Regions from separate parts of the Pseudomonas sp. Con_6 genome, predicted to be linked through region 3. Evidence: predicted binding sites of a transcription regulator. Region 3 holds the regulator's gene; each other region holds the start of a gene.
The links. Region 3 encodes sigma-54, which starts transcription at its own class of promoters, with help from an activator protein. Its sites were predicted from a motif close to ANTGGCATNNANNTTGCTNT; they were not measured.
Positions count from the first base shown of each region.

Region 1: the regulator sigma-54 is predicted to act here: its motif matches at 2,138-2,157, upstream of AC5QPF_RS28995 (circularly permuted type 2 ATP-grasp protein).
Region 2: the regulator sigma-54 is predicted to act here: its motif matches at 1,445-1,464, upstream of AC5QPF_RS08670 (circularly permuted type 2 ATP-grasp protein).

Region 1 is NZ_CM182011.1:6,406,660-6,411,714, reverse strand. Features, by position in the region: gene AC5QPF_RS29000 (YgiQ family radical SAM protein) at 1-1,953, shown strand, start outside; gene AC5QPF_RS28995 (circularly permuted type 2 ATP-grasp protein) at 2,190-4,655, shown strand; gene AC5QPF_RS28990 (transglutaminase N-terminal domain-containing protein) at 4,655-5,055, shown strand, end outside.
Region 2 is NZ_CM182011.1:1,885,377-1,890,431, forward strand. Features, by position in the region: gene AC5QPF_RS08655 (sulfatase-like hydrolase/transferase) at 1-396, shown strand, start outside; gene AC5QPF_RS08660 (hypothetical protein) at 552-788, shown strand; gene AC5QPF_RS08665 (ribonuclease E inhibitor RraB) at 964-1,293, shown strand; gene AC5QPF_RS08670 (circularly permuted type 2 ATP-grasp protein) at 1,497-2,906, shown strand; gene AC5QPF_RS08675 (alpha-E domain-containing protein) at 2,910-3,860, shown strand; gene AC5QPF_RS08680 (transglutaminase N-terminal domain-containing protein) at 3,857-4,651, shown strand; gene AC5QPF_RS08685 (c-type cytochrome) at 4,635-5,055, opposite strand, start outside.
Region 3 is NZ_CM182011.1:5,869,639-5,874,693, forward strand. Features, by position in the region: gene AC5QPF_RS26465 (HAD hydrolase family protein) at 1-423, shown strand, start outside; gene lptC (LPS export ABC transporter periplasmic protein LptC) at 432-1,004, shown strand; gene lptA (lipopolysaccharide transport periplasmic protein LptA) at 991-1,518, shown strand; gene lptB (LPS export ABC transporter ATP-binding protein) at 1,518-2,243, shown strand; gene AC5QPF_RS26485 (RNA polymerase factor sigma-54) at 2,417-3,910, shown strand; gene hpf (ribosome hibernation-promoting factor, HPF/YfiA family) at 3,992-4,300, shown strand; gene ptsN (PTS IIA-like nitrogen regulatory protein PtsN) at 4,313-4,777, shown strand; gene rapZ (RNase adapter RapZ) at 4,781-5,055, shown strand, end outside.

The DNA of each region.
Region 1 (5,055 bases), 540 kb from region 3:
GACGCCTACACCCCGGGTGGCCTGGCCGGCAAGCGTCCTGACCGCGCCAGTCTGGTATACAGCCAGCGCTGCAAGGAAGCCTACAAGCATGTGCCGATCGTCCTCGGCGGCATCGAGGCTTCGCTGCGCCGCATCGCGCACTATGACTACTGGCAGGACAAGGTCCGCCATTCGATCCTGATCGACGCCTGCGCCGACATCCTCCTGTACGGCAACGCCGAGCGCGCCGTGGTCGACATCGCCCAGCGCCTGGCCGCCGGCGAGCGCATCGAGGACATCAGTGACATCCGCGGCACCGCGTTCATCCGTCGCGACACTCCGCAGGGTTGGTACGAGATCGACTCGACCCGTATCGATCGTCCGGGCAAGGTCGACAAGATCATCAACCCGTACGTCAACACCCAGGACACCCAGGCCTGCGCCATCGAACAGCAGAAGGGCGAGGTCGAGGACCCGAACGAAGCCAAGGTGGTGCAGATCCTCGAAAGCCCGCGCATGACCCGGGAAAAGACGGTGATCCGCCTGCCATCCTTCGAGAAGGTGCGCAACGACGCGGTGCTCTACGCCCATGCCAACCGCGTGCTGCACCTGGAGACCAACCCGGGTAACGCGCGGGCCATGGTGCAAAAGCACGGTGAAGTCAACGTCTGGTTCAACCCGCCACCCATTCCGATGACCACCGAGGAAATGGACTACGTCTTCGGCATGCCCTACGCGCGAATCCCGCATCCGGCCTACGGCAAGGAGCGCATCCCGGCGTACGAGATGATCCGTTTCTCGGTGAACATCATGCGTGGCTGTTTCGGTGGCTGCACTTTCTGCTCGATCACCGAGCACGAAGGGCGGATCATCCAGAACCGCTCTCACGAGTCGATCATTCGCGAGATCGAGGAGATCCGCGACAAGGTCCCAGGCTTCACCGGCGTCATTTCCGACCTTGGCGGGCCGACCGCGAACATGTATCGCATCGCCTGCAAGAGCACCGAGATCGAGACCCACTGCCGCAAGCCGTCCTGCGTGTTCCCGGGCATCTGCCCGAACCTGAACACCGACCACTCGTCGCTGATCAAGCTGTACCGCAGCGCCCGCGCCCTGCCGGGGGTGAAGAAGATCCTTATCGCTTCGGGCCTGCGCTACGACCTCGCCGTGGAGTCGCCGGAGTACGTGCGCGAGCTGGTCACTCACCACGTCGGTGGCTACCTGAAGATCGCCCCGGAGCACACCGAGGAAGGTCCGCTGAACCAGATGATGAAACCTGGTATCGGCACCTACGACCGCTTCAAGCGCATGTTCGAGAAGTTCTCGAAAGAGGCGGGCAAGGAGCAGTACCTGATCCCGTACTTCATTGCCGCGCACCCGGGCACCACCGACGAAGACATGATGAACCTGGCCCTGTGGCTCAAGGGCAACGGCTTCCGCGCCGACCAGGTGCAGGCGTTCTACCCGTCGCCGATGGCCTCGGCCACGGCCATGTACCACTCGGGCAAGAACCCGCTGCGCAAGGTCACCTACAAGAGCGAAGGGGTGACCATCGTCAAGAGCGAGGAGCAGCGCCGCCTGCACAAGGCCTTCCTGCGCTACCACGATCCGAAGGGCTGGCCGATGCTGCGCGAGGCCCTGCAGCGCATGGGCCGTGCCGACCTGATCGGCCCTGGCAAGCACCAGTTGATCCCGCTGCACCAACCGGACACCGACAGCTATCAGAGCGCTCGGCGCAAGAACTCCACCCCGGCGGGCAGCCACAAGGTGGCCAAGGAACAGAAGATCCTTACCCAGCACACCGGCCTGCCACCGCGTGCCAGTGATGGCGCCAAGCCGTGGGACAAGCGCGAGCAGGCCAAGGCCGCCGCCTTCGCCCGCAACCAGGAAGCGGCCAAGGCGCGCAAGGATGCGGCCAAGGGTGGCAAGAGCGGTAAAGGCAAGACCAAGCGCCAGCCGGTCCTGCCGCGCTAAGCCCCATGACGGGGCTTGCGCCCCGTCATGACGCCCCTCCTTGCACCTCTCCGGTGCAAGGTGCCGAGGGCCTCATCGCTGGCAAGCCAGCTCCCACAGGTTTTGCGGTGCACGCGATCCCTGTGGGAGCTGGCTTGCCAGCGATGAGGCCAGACCAGACACCATCATTTTTCACTGCAAAGCCACTGGCATAACTCTTGCCGCATCCCGCCCACAACTCCCCTGTGAGCGCCCCAATGTCCGACCTGCTGGATGCCCTGACCCCAAGCCCCGCGACCTGGCATGAAATGCTGGGCTTCGATGGCAGCGTGCGTCCGCACTGGCAGGCACTGCTCGCCCATCTGCAACGCAGCTGCCCGCAGCAACTGGGCCAGCGCCAGTCCCTGGTCAACCGCCAACTGCGGGAAAACGGCGTGACCTACAACATTTACGCCGATCCCGATGGCGCCGACCGCCCCTGGGAGCTGGACCTGCTGCCCCAGGTGATCCCTGCTGCCGAATGGGAGCACCTGGCCCGCGGCATCGCCCAGCGTGCAGGGCTGCTGAACGCGGTGCTGGCGGACATCTACGGCCCGCAGCAGTTGATCGGCGAAGGCCTGTTGCCCGCCGAACTGGTCTTCGGCCACGACAACTTCCTCTGGCCCTGCCAGGGCATCGAGGTTCCCGACCGGACCTGGCTGCATATCTACGCCGCCGACCTGGCGCGCGGCCCGGACGGACGCTGGTGGGTCACCGCCGATCGCACCCAGGCCCCCTCCGGCGCGGGCTATGCCCTGGAAAACCGCACCGTCGTCTCCCGGGCATTTCCCGAGCTGTACCGCGACCTCCATGTGCAGCACCTGGCGGGCTTCTTCCGCACCCTGCAACAAAGCCTTGCGCAGTTGGCCCCGAGCGGAAGGGAAACGCCGTTGGTGGTGCTACTGACCCCCGGGCGTTTCAACGAAAGCTGGTTCGAACACCTGTTCCTCGCCCGCCAGCTCGGCTACCCGCTGGTGGAGGGCAGTGACCTGACCGTGCGCGACGGCATCGTCTACCTCAAGACCCTCGGTGGTCTGCGCCGGGTCCATGCCATCCTGCGGCGGCTCGACGATGATTTCTGCGACCCCCTCGAACTGCGCACCGACTCCGCCCTGGGCGTCCCCGGCCTGCTGGACGCGGTGCGCCAGGGCAGGGTGCTGGTGGCCAATGCGCTGGGCAGCGGAGTCCTGGAATCCCCGGGACTGCCGGGTTTTCTGCCGGCCATCAGCCAGCGACTGCTGGGCGAGGAACTGATCCTGCCTTCCATCGCCAGTTGGTGGTGCGGCGAGCCGGCGGCCCTGGCCCAGGCGCTGGAGAAAATGCCGGAGCTGCTGTTCAAGCCGGCGTTCCCGTCACAGAGCTTCCAGCCGCTACTGGGCCGGGATCTGGACGCAGTCCAGCGCCAGGCGCTGGCCGAACGCCTGCGAGCACGTCCCTACGCCTATGTCGCCCAGGAGTTGGCGCAACTGTCCCAAGCTCCGGTCTGGCAGGACAACGGCCTGGAAGACCGGCCCGTGGGCGTGCGCGTCTATGCTGTGGCCAGTGCCGAGGGCTGGCGTGTATTGCCGGGGGGGCTGACCCGGGTGGCCGCGCAGGCCGATGCCGAAGTGGTCTCGATGCAGCGCGGCGGTGCCAGCAAGGACACCTGGGTCCTCGGCGAGCACCCCGCTCGTGGTGAGCAGTGGCAGGTCAGCCGCAGCCTCGGCGTGGCCGATCTGGTCCGTGCCGATCCCTACCTGCCCTCGCGGGTGGTGGAAAACCTGTTCTGGTTCGGCCGCTATTGCGAGCGCTGCGATGCCAGCGCGCGGCTGCTGCGGATCCTGCTCGGCCGTTACCTCGACGGCGACTCGCCACAGGCACTGGCGGCGGCGGTGCAACTGGCCGAAGGCCTGGAGCTGTTGCCACGTGAAGGCACCCTGGACACACGGCTGCGTACGGCGCTGCTGGATCCGGACTGGGGTTTCAGCCTGCGGGCCAACCTGCAGCGCCTGCAATGGTCGGCGGGGCAGGTGCGAGGCAAGCTGTCTCGGGAGAACTGGCAGGCCCTGAGCGCACTGCAACGGGACGCGCAGCGCCTCGATGATCGCGCTGCCGACTTTACCGAACTGCTGGACTTCCTCAACCGGTTGATCCTGTCGATGGCGGCGCTTTCCGGCTTCGCCCTGGACGACATGACCCGCGACGAGGGCTGGCGCTTCCTCCTGACCGGGCGCCGTATCGAGCGCCTGCATGCCCTGGGCAGCAGCCTCGCCGGTTTCCTGCGGGCCCCGGCGGCGACCGATCAATCCTGCCTGGAATGGCTGCTGGAACTGGCCAACAGCAGCATCACCTATCGCTCCCGTTACCTGGCCGTGGCGCAACTGATCCCGGTGCTGGACCTGCTCCTGCTGGATGAGCAGAATCCTCATGGCGTGCTGTTCCAGCTGCGCTCCTTGCTGCGTTCGCTGGAGCGCTTGCGCAGTCCGGTTGACGCCGGGCTGGTTGGTCTGGCCGAGCGTCTCAAGCGTTTCGACCTGCGCAGCCTGGAGGATCCGTTGTTTGGCGCGGCCAGCCTGGAGGCCGTACTGGCAGGGCTGGCGACCCTGCTCGAACAGGTCGCCGACGGTGCCGAAGCAGCTGCCGAATGCCTGGCCCTGCAGCATTTCGCCCATGTCGATTCCAGCCAGCAGACGGTGTCCGCCTGATGAGTGCGCGCTACCAGATTCTCCACGATACCCATTACCGCTATGCCAGCCCGGTGTCGCTGGCCCAGCAACTGGTGCACCTGTGGCCACGGGAGTGTCCCTGGCAGCGCTGCGAGGAGCGCGTGCTGGAGGTGAGCCCGCTGCCGACCCGGCGTCGCGACGAGGAGGATGTGTTCGGCAACCCTCTGACCCGCCTGGGCTTGGAGTACAAGCATGACGAGCTCAAAGTCAGCACCCGGGTACGCATCGAGGTCTTGCCCCGGACCCTGCCCGTGCTGTCTGACTCGCCTGCGTGGGAGCAGGCGCGGGATTCCCTGGCCTATAGGCGGCAGGCCCTGTCCGATGAATTGCTCGATGCCAGTCGATACCGCTTCGAATCGCCGTTCGTGCGCTTGAAGCA
Region 2 (5,055 bases), 3.0 Mb from region 3:
GGCATCCAGGAGAAATTCGGCAAGCGTAGCCATATCGTCGGGACCCAGATCGACATCGTGCCGACCATCATGGGCCGTCTCGGTGGTGAAACCCGTCATCAGTGCTGGGGCCGCGACCTGCTCAACCTGCCGGAAGGTGACGAGGGCATCGGTATGGTCAAGCCGTCGGGCAGCGAGCAGATCGTCGGCCTGTTCCAGGGCGATCACTTGCTGATCGAGTCCAAGGACATGGCGCCGCGCGTCTATCGCTACCAGGTGGGCAGCGAGTTCAAGGCCGAGCTGATCGAAAGCCCGGAACAGGCTGCGATGCAGAAGAAACTCGAGTCCTTTATCCAGACTGCGACCAAGAGCCTGCTGGACAACACTGCTGGCGTGGTTCACGGCATTCCGAAGTGATTGCTCTTGGTTGACGTGCAACTCCATGGACCCCGGCTTTGCCGGGGTCTTTTTTGTCCGGGGCGGGCGTCATGCTACTGAACAATGCCCCTTGGCCAGGGTCAACGGAAGGTAGGCTGGAAATACCCCGTACTTCCATTCGAGGACTACGCCAGATGAAAGAGTGGGAAATCACCTTCGTGGACCAGAAGGGCGAACGTACTTCGCTGTTGTTCGCCTGCGAAAACCGCCCGAGCCTCGAAGAGGCTGCGCGGCGGATCAGGGGCCACCTGTTCCCGATCATGGATGAGCTCGACCTCAACGATTTCCAGGACCGTGCCGAATGCCCGACCGCAAGGTGGCTGAAGGAGCAGAGCGGGGTGGAGATCACCGGAATCGCCGAGAAAGCCTGAACCCAGTCAGCTGGCGATGTGCCAAGGCTGACGCTACGCTGCATACAGGGCCGTCGCTTTTCCGGCGCCGGCCTTTGCCGTCGTTACATCCGCTCGAGAACCCCGCCCGCAAGGGCAGCAGGGGTTGGTGCGAAGGCACCGAAAGTCTATCCATCGTGAGTGAGGAGGACGATTCATGAGCAACCTGTACGAAGACATCAGCAGCACCGTACTGCGCCGCATGAAAGAGGGCGGCTTCGACTTCACGCAAATTCATCCCATCGAGTTTTACGCGGTATTCCCGGACGAGGACCGGGCGCGCAGGGCTGCAGGCAAGTTTCGTGGTGAGTCGCTATGTGCCTTGGTGCACGAGAGCGATGAAGGCTGGCAACTGGAATTGAGCAAGATCATGTACGCCACCCACGGTGGCATCGGCGCTTTCGAACAGGATTTCGAGGCGGTAATCAGGCCACTTGGCGGCGAGGCCCAAGGCTGGGGCGTCAAGCATGAACGACTGATGACCTGAAACCCTCCCGGGGCGGCGCCCGTCGCGGCCCCGGGTCAACCTGCGCTTCGCAATGAAGCGTGCGCCCCGCAGTAGTGGGCATTGCTGCACAGGTCTGGTGCGGCGTCATTCCTCTGTTTTTTCAACTCCTTGATTGCAAAGGCTTATTTCCGCTGGCACGGGCCTTGCGATGACGTTCATGCACGGGTGACAAGGAGTTCGGCATGATTCGCAAGTTCTACGACGAGATGTACGCCGCCGACGGTCAGCTCCGTCCGCACTATCGGGAGTTTGCCCGCTGGCTGGGGGAGACTCCCCCGGAACTGCTGGCTCAACGCCGCCGCGAGGCTGATCTGCTGTTCCATCGCGCCGGCATCACTTTTACGCTCTACGGTGACGAACAGGGCACCGAGCGCCTGATTCCCTTCGACACCATCCCACGGGCCATCCCGGCCAGCGAATGGCGCATGGTCGAGCGCGGTTGCATCCAGCGGGTCAAGGCGCTGAACCTGTTTCTCGCAGACCTCTACAACGAGCAGCGTATCCTGCGTGCCGGAATCATTCCCGCCGAGCAGGTCCTGGCCAACGACCAGTACCAGCTGGCGATGCAGGGCCTGAGCCTGCACCGCGGTCTCTACGCGCACATTGCCGGAGTCGACCTGGTGCGCGATGGCGATGGCACCTACTACGTCCTCGAAGACAACCTGCGCACCCCCAGCGGGGTCAGCTACATGCTCGAAGACCGCAAGATGATGATGCGCCTGTTCCCGGAGCTGTTCGCCGCCCAGCGCATCGCGCCCATCGACCATTACCCCAACCTGTTGCTCGACACCCTGAAAAGCTCCAGCCCTCTGGATGACCCAAGCGTGGTCGTGCTGACCCCGGGACGCTTCAACAGCGCCTTCTTCGAGCACGCCTTCCTTGCACGTGAGATGGGCGTGGAACTGGTGGAAGGCGCCGACCTGTTCGTCCGCGACGAGCGTGTATTCATGCGCACCACCGGCGGACCGAAGCCGGTGGATGTGATCTACCGCCGCCTCGACGATGCGTACCTCGATCCGCTGGCGTTCAATCCGGAATCCATGCTCGGCGTGCCCGGGCTGCTTTCGGCCTACCGCTGCGGCAACGTGGTGCTGGCCAACGCCATCGGCACCGGAGTCGCCGACGACAAGTCGGTCTACCCCTACGTTACCGACATGATCCGTTTCTACCTCGACGAGGAACCCATCCTGAACAACGTGCCCACCTGGCAATGCCGCAATCCCGCCGAGCTGTCCCATGTGCTGGCGCACCTGCCGGAGCTGGTGGTCAAGGAAACCCAGGGCTCCGGCGGCTACGGCATGCTGGTCGGGCCGGCCTCGACCCAGGCGGAGATCGCTGCCTTCGCCGAGCGCATCAAGGCCCGCCCTGCGGCCTATATCGCCCAGCCGACCTTGTCGCTGTCGACCTGCCCGACCTTTGTCGAGAACGGCATCGCGCCACGCCATATCGACCTGCGCCCGTTCGTCCTCTCCGGCCGCGAGACCCGTGTGGTGCCCGGCGGCCTGACCCGGGTGGCACTGCGCGAAGGCTCGCTGGTGGTGAACTCGTCCCAAGGCGGCGGCACCAAGGACACCTGGGTGGTGGAGGACTGAACCATGCTCAGCAGAACCGCTTCCGACCTGTACTGGATGTCACGCTACCTGGAGCGCGCGGAAAACCTCGCGCGGATGCTCGATGTCAGCTATTCGCTGTCGCTGATGCCGCAGGATGGCCGTGGTGATGGCCTGGACGAGATGACCCTGGCCCTGCGCATCACCGGCACCCTTGATGACTACCTGGCTCGCCATGGCCAACTGCATGCCGAGCGCCTGCTGCATTTCTTTGCCCTCGACCCCGAGAACCCGGCGAGCATCTACAGCTGCCTAGGCGCGGCACGGGCCTGTGCCCACGCGGTGCGCGGCAAGATCACCGCCGACATGTGGGAAAACATCAACGCCACCTGGCTGGAGATACGCGGCATCGCCGAGCAGGGCCTGGGGCGCTATGGCATGAGTCGTTTCTGTGAGTGGATCAAGGAGCGCTCGCACCTGTTCCGCGGTGCCACCTACGGCACCATCATGCGCAATGATGCCTTCCGCTTCATTCGCCTCGGTACCTTCATCGAGCGTGCCGACAACACGCTGCGCTTGCTCGATGCGCGTTATGAGATGTTCGGCGAGGCGGCGGAGGATGTCAGCGACAGCTCCGCCCGTGGCTACTACCAATGGAGCGCCTTGCTCCGCGCCCTGTCCTCGTTCGAGGCCTATACCGAGATCTACCGCGACGCCCCTACGGCGCGCCACGTAGCCGAACTGCTGCTCCTGCGTGCCGACGTGCCCCGTTCCCTGCGTGCCTGCACCGAAGAGATTGACCAGATCCTCGCCAGCCTGCCCGGCAGCAACGGGCGCCCGGCCCAGCGCCTGGCGGCCGAGGTGGATGCCAGGCTGCGCTACACCGGTATCGACGAAGTCCTGTCCCAAGGCCTGCATCCCTGGCTGAACCACTACATCCCGCTGGTGCGCGAATTGGGCAATGCCATCCACAGCGCTTACCTGGAGGTCGTATGAGACTGACAATCAGCCACGAAACCGCTTACCACTATGAAGACCAGGTGCGGACCAGCATCCAGTACCTGCGCCTGACCCCGCCGGACAACCAGCGCCAGCAGGTGCTGCAATGGCAACTGGACCTGCCGCGTCCGGTGCAGGCCCGACGCGATCCGTTTGGCAACATCCTTCATGTGCTCAGCCTTGAGGAACCCCATGCCGACCTGCTGATCGCCGCCCGTGGCGAGGTGGAGATCGATCCCGACCTCGAAGCCGAGCAGGACAGCCAGTCACCCTTGCCGTTCCTGCGCTTTACCCGCCTGACCGAGGCCGATGTGGCATTGCGTGCCTTCGCCACCCAGCACTGCGGCGAATACCGCGACCGTGGCGCGCTGATCGGCTTGATGGGCGCCCTGCATGAACACATGGCCTACCGCCCTGGCGCGACAGCGGTGGAGACCAGTGCAGCCCAGGCCTTCGCCGGCGCGGCGGGTGTTTGCCAGGACCACGCCCACGCCTTCATCGCCTGTGCCCGCAGCCTGCAGGTGCCGGCGCGCTATGTCTCGGGTTACCTGTTCGACAATGTCAGCCAGCACATGGCCAGCCATGCCTGGGCCGAGGCATGGCTGGATGACGCGTGGTACAGCTTCGACGTGACCAACCAGCTCGCGGTGCCCGAGCGCCACCTCAAGCTGGCGGTGGGCCTGGATTACCTGGATGCCTGCCCGGTACGCGGCATGCGCCGCGGCGGTGGCTACGAACAGATGCACGCCAACGTGCAGGTGACGTCCGGTTTTACTGCGCAGCAGTAGGCGTCTTGCGCCCGGCCATATGGGCGAGGTAGGCGAGCACGGCGTCGAGGTCACTGTCCGTTAGCACCTCCTTGCTGAACCCCGGCATGCGCGCTTGCGGCCATTGCCGCAAATCCTGCGGATTGCGGATATAACGGCGGAGGAATTCCGGGTGAAAATATTCCGTCGGGTTGTACGGCAGGTTCAGGTCCGGACCGAACTGGGCATCCCCGGCGCCGTTGAGGCGGTGGCAGGCCAGGCAGTTCTTCTGGAACAGGACAAAGCCGCGGTTCACCGGGTCGGCGGCGCTTAGTTCGGAGGCCGGGCGCAGCGCGGGGAAACGCTCGGTCACAGGGGCCAGGCGGCGGATGCTGGCAACCTGGAACGGCCATTGTTCGGGGCTGATGCCGCTGGCTTGCGGCTGG
Region 3 (5,055 bases):
AGCGAATTCAAGACCTTCAACACCCTCGACGGCCAGGGCATCAAGATGCTGATGAACTCCGGCGTGACCACCGCGATCATCAGCGGACGCAAGACTCCCGTGGTAGAGCGTCGGGCGAAGAACCTCGGCATCCCGTACCTGTACCAGGGCCGCGAAGACAAACTGGTGGTGCTGGACGAGCTTCTCGCCCAGCTCGGCCTAAGCTATGAGGAAGTCGCCTACCTGGGCGACGACCTGCCCGACCTGCCGGTGATCCGCCGGGTCGGCCTGGGTATGGCAGTGGCCAATGCCGCGGCGTTCGTCCGCGAGCACGCCCACGGCGTGACCCAGGCTCGCGGCGGCGAAGGCGCGGCACGTGAATTCTGCGAACTGATCCTGCAAGCCCAGGGCAACCTGGAAGCAGCAAACGCCCACTACCTGTAGAGCACGTCATGTTCAGCAAGAAGATTCGCAATATTGCGCTGTTCAGCGTGATCGCCGCACTTTTCGCGGCGATCGGCTACTGGAACATCGTCCCCGAGCGCTTCCTCGACCAGCCGGTCGCGCAGGTCGACGAAAGTGCCATCGACTACTACGCCATCAACGCCCACAGTGTGCAGTTCCTGCCCGACGGCAAGCTGCAGTACGAAATGACCGCAGACAAGGTCGAGCACCTCAAGGCCAGCGAAGTCACCCTGCTGACCAAGCCGGACCTGCAGATGTACCGCGGCACCACCTTCCCCTGGCACGTACAGAGCGAACGTGGCGAGGTCAACCCGGACGGCACCGAGGTAGAGCTGATCGACTCCGTGCGCGTGGCCCGCACCGACGAGCAGAATCGCACCACTATCATCACCTCCAGTCGCATGACGGTATTCCCGCAGAAGCAATATGCGCAAACCGAGCAAGACGTTAGAATCGACGGCGCCGGTGGCGTGACTACGGGCAAGGGAATGAAAGCGTATTTGAAAGACGGCAGGATGGACCTGCTGTCCAACGTAAGAGGACAGTATGAGGCTCGTTAAAACCCTCCCTTATTTGCTCAGCCTGAGCGCGGCACTGGGAAGCGCGAGCGCTTGGTCCCTGCCCAACGATCGCGAGCAGCCCGTTCGCATCCAGGCCGACAGCGCCCAGATGGACGACAAGAACAAGGTCGCCACCTATACGGGCGACGTGATCATCACCCAAGGCTCGATGATGATCAAAGGCAACGTCGTGACCGTGACCCTGAACCAGGCCGGTGACATCGACACCGCCACCTCGGTTGGCAACCTGGCCTATTTCGAGCAGCAGCAGAATCCCGGCAAGCCAGACAAGATGCAGGGCTATGCCAAGCAGATCCAGTACCAGGCCGGCAAGGACCTGATCATCCTCACTGACCAGGCCCGGGTGATCAACGCAGGCAATACCACCGAAGGCGAGAAGATCGTCTACAACTCGAAGACCCAGGTCGCTACCGCCGGTCGTGGCGGCAAAGACATCAAGACGCCACGTCAACGTATCGACATGGTGATCCAGCCGAAGAAGAAGGCCGAGTAATGGCAACTCTCAAAGCCCAGCACCTGGCCAAGAGCTACAAGAGCCGGCAAGTCGTGCGCGACGTCAGCCTGTCCATCGACAGCGGCCAGATCGTCGGCCTGCTCGGCCCCAACGGCGCTGGCAAGACCACGTGTTTCTATATGATCGTCGGCCTGGTCCAGGCCGATCAGGGCCGCGTGCTGATCGACGATCTGGATGTCAGCCACCAGCCGATGCACGGTCGCGCACGCGCCGGTATCGGCTACCTGCCACAGGAGGCCTCGATCTTCCGTAAGCTGTCTGTGGCGGACAACATCATGGCGATCCTGGAAACCCGCAAAGACCTGGACCGCGACGGTCGACGCAAGGAGCTGGAAAGCCTGCTGCAGGAGTTCCACATCAGCCATATCCGCGACAACCTTGGCATGAGCCTGTCCGGCGGCGAACGTCGTCGCGTGGAAATCGCCCGCGCCCTGGCCACCGCGCCAAAGTTCATCCTGCTCGACGAACCCTTTGCCGGTGTCGACCCGATCTCGGTCGGCGACATCAAGCAGATCATCCATCATCTGAAGGCCAAGGGCATCGGCGTGCTGATCACCGACCACAACGTCCGTGAAACCCTGGATATCTGCGAAACCGCTTACATCGTCAACGATGGCCAACTGATCGCCGAAGGCGATTCGGAAACCATCCTGGCCAACCAGTTGGTGAAAGAGGTCTACCTCGGCCACGAGTTCCGCCTGTAGGCCAAGTACCGGAGTGACTGAGCGCTGGCATTCAGCCATTATTGCGGCTTAATTGTTACAGCGCTCTAGGCAAACGCATCAATTTCAGGCATATATCTTGCTTAAAATTGGCGCCCCGCGCCGTGTAGTAGATGGCGCATGCGCGCCGGCGAATAAGGTGTTAAGCCCCAGCCATGAAACCATCGCTCGTCCTAAGAATGGGCCAGCAACTGACGATGACCCCGCAGTTGCAACAGGCCATCCGACTGCTCCAGCTTTCCACGCTGGACCTGCAGCAGGAAATCCAGGAAGCCCTGGAGTCGAACCCGATGCTCGAACGCCAGGAAGAAGGCGACGACTTCGATAACAGCGACCCCATGGCCGACAACGCCGAGAGCAAACCGGTCGCGGAAGCGCAGGAAAGCAGCTTCGAGCAATCCGCGCCCAGCGCGGAAAACCTCGAGGAAGGCGAATGGAGCGAGCGCATTCCCAATGAGCTGCCGGTTGACACCGCTTGGGAAGACATCTACCAGACCAGCGCCAGCAGCCTGCCCAGCAACGACGATGACGAGTGGGACTTCACCACCCGCACCTCCGCAGGCGAAAGCCTGCAGAGCCACCTGCTCTGGCAGTTGAACCTGGCACCAATGTCGGACACCGACCGGCTGATCGCCGTCACCCTGATCGACTGCATCAACAACCAGGGCTACCTCGACGAGACCCTGGAAGAAATCTGCGACTCCTTCGACCCCGAGCTCGACATCGAGCTGGACGAGGTCGAAGCCGTCCTGCACCGCATCCAGCAGTTCGAGCCCGCGGGCATCGGCGCACGCAACCTCGGCGAGTGCCTGTTGCTGCAACTGCGCCAACTGCCACCCAACACGCCATGGATGAGCGAGGCGCAGCGCCTGGTCAGTGACTACATCGACCTGCTCGGCAGCCGCGACTACAGCCAGTTGATGCGCCGCATGAAACTCAAGGAAGACGAGCTGCGCCAGGTCATCGAGCTGGTGCAGAGCCTGAACCCGCGCCCCGGCTCGCAGATCGAGTCGAGCGAGCCGGAATACGTGGTCCCCGACGTGATCGTGCGCAAGGACAACGAGCGCTGGCTGGTGGAGCTGAACCAGGAAGCGGTGCCGCGCCTGCGGGTCAACCCGCAGTACGCCGGCTTCGTCCGCCGCGCCGATACCAGCGCCGACAACACCTTCATGCGCAACCAGTTGCAGGAAGCGCGCTGGTTCATCAAGAGCCTGCAAAGCCGCAACGAGACGCTGATGAAGGTGGCGACCCAGATCGTCGAGCACCAGCGCGGTTTCCTCGACCACGGCGACGAGGCCATGAAGCCGCTGGTCCTGCACGACATCGCCGAGGCGGTGGGCATGCACGAATCGACCATATCCCGGGTGACCACACAGAAATACATGCACACCCCCCGCGGGATCTATGAGCTGAAATACTTTTTCTCCAGTCACGTGAGCACCTCCGAAGGCGGGGAATGCTCGTCCACTGCCATCCGCGCGATCATCAAGAAACTGGTTGCCGCGGAAAATCAGAAAAAGCCATTGAGTGACAGCAAGATCGCTGGTTTACTGGAGGCACAAGGCATCCAGGTAGCACGTCGCACCGTCGCCAAGTACCGCGAGTCCCTCGGTATCGCACCATCGAGTGAACGCAAGCGATTGATGTGACCTTCCCTGAGATGTGCCATCGCAATTCAGTGGCAGGCGCAACACCTGCCTCTTTATGCACGGCAACAAAGGAGAAGCAGTATGCAAGTCAACATCAGTGGACAACATGTAGAAGTCACCGAGGCCCTGCGTACCTACATCGGGGAAAAACTCGCCCGGCTCGAGCGCCACTATGACCGCATCACCAATGTGCAGGTGATCCTCAAGGTCGAGAAGCTGGAACAGAAGATCGAGGCGACCTTGCAGATTCCTGGCGGTGAAGTGGTAGCGAATGCAGAGCACGAAGACATGTATGCCGCCATCGACCTCCTGACCGACAAGCTCGACCGCCAACTGAAAAAACACAAGGAAAAACAGCAAAGTCTGCTGCAAGGTGCAGCCGCCCGCTGATCCCCCTCATCCATGATCCGACTTGAATCCATTCTGACCCCCGGCCGTTCCCTCGTGAACGTGCCGGGCGGCAGTAAAAAGCGCGTACTCGAACAGATCGCCAACCTGATCGGGAAGGAAGTTCCCGAACTGGACACCCAGGACGTGTTCAAGAGCCTGATCGACCGGGAGAAACTCGGCTCGACGGGCTTCGGCAATGGCATCGCCATTCCACACTGTCGCCTCAAGGGCTGCACCAGTCCGATCAGCGCGCTGCTGCATCTGGACGCCCCCATCGATTTCGACGCCATCGACGGCGCACCGGTAGACCTGCTGTTCGTGCTGCTGGTACCGGAAGCCGCCACCGATGCACACCTCGAGCTGCTCCGCCAGATTGCCAGCATGCTCGACCGCAAGGACGTGCGTGACAAGCTGCGCGCCGCCACCAGCAGCGCCGCCCTGTACCAGGTTGTCCTGGACGAACAGAACGGAAGCTGAGCCATGCGCCTGATCATTGTCAGTGGCCGTTCCGGATCCGGCAAAAGTACGGCCCTCGATGTCCTTGAAGACAATGGTTTCTACTGTATCGATAACCTCCCCGCCGGCCTGCTTCCGCAGTTGGCGGAGAGCGCATTGATCAATACCGAATTGCTGCAACCGCGAGTGGCGGTGTCGATCGACGCCCGCAACCTGCCCAGTCACCTGACGCGATTCCCCGAGCTGCTCGACGAAGCCCGTGCCCGCCACATCCAGTGCGATGTGCTGTACCTGGACGC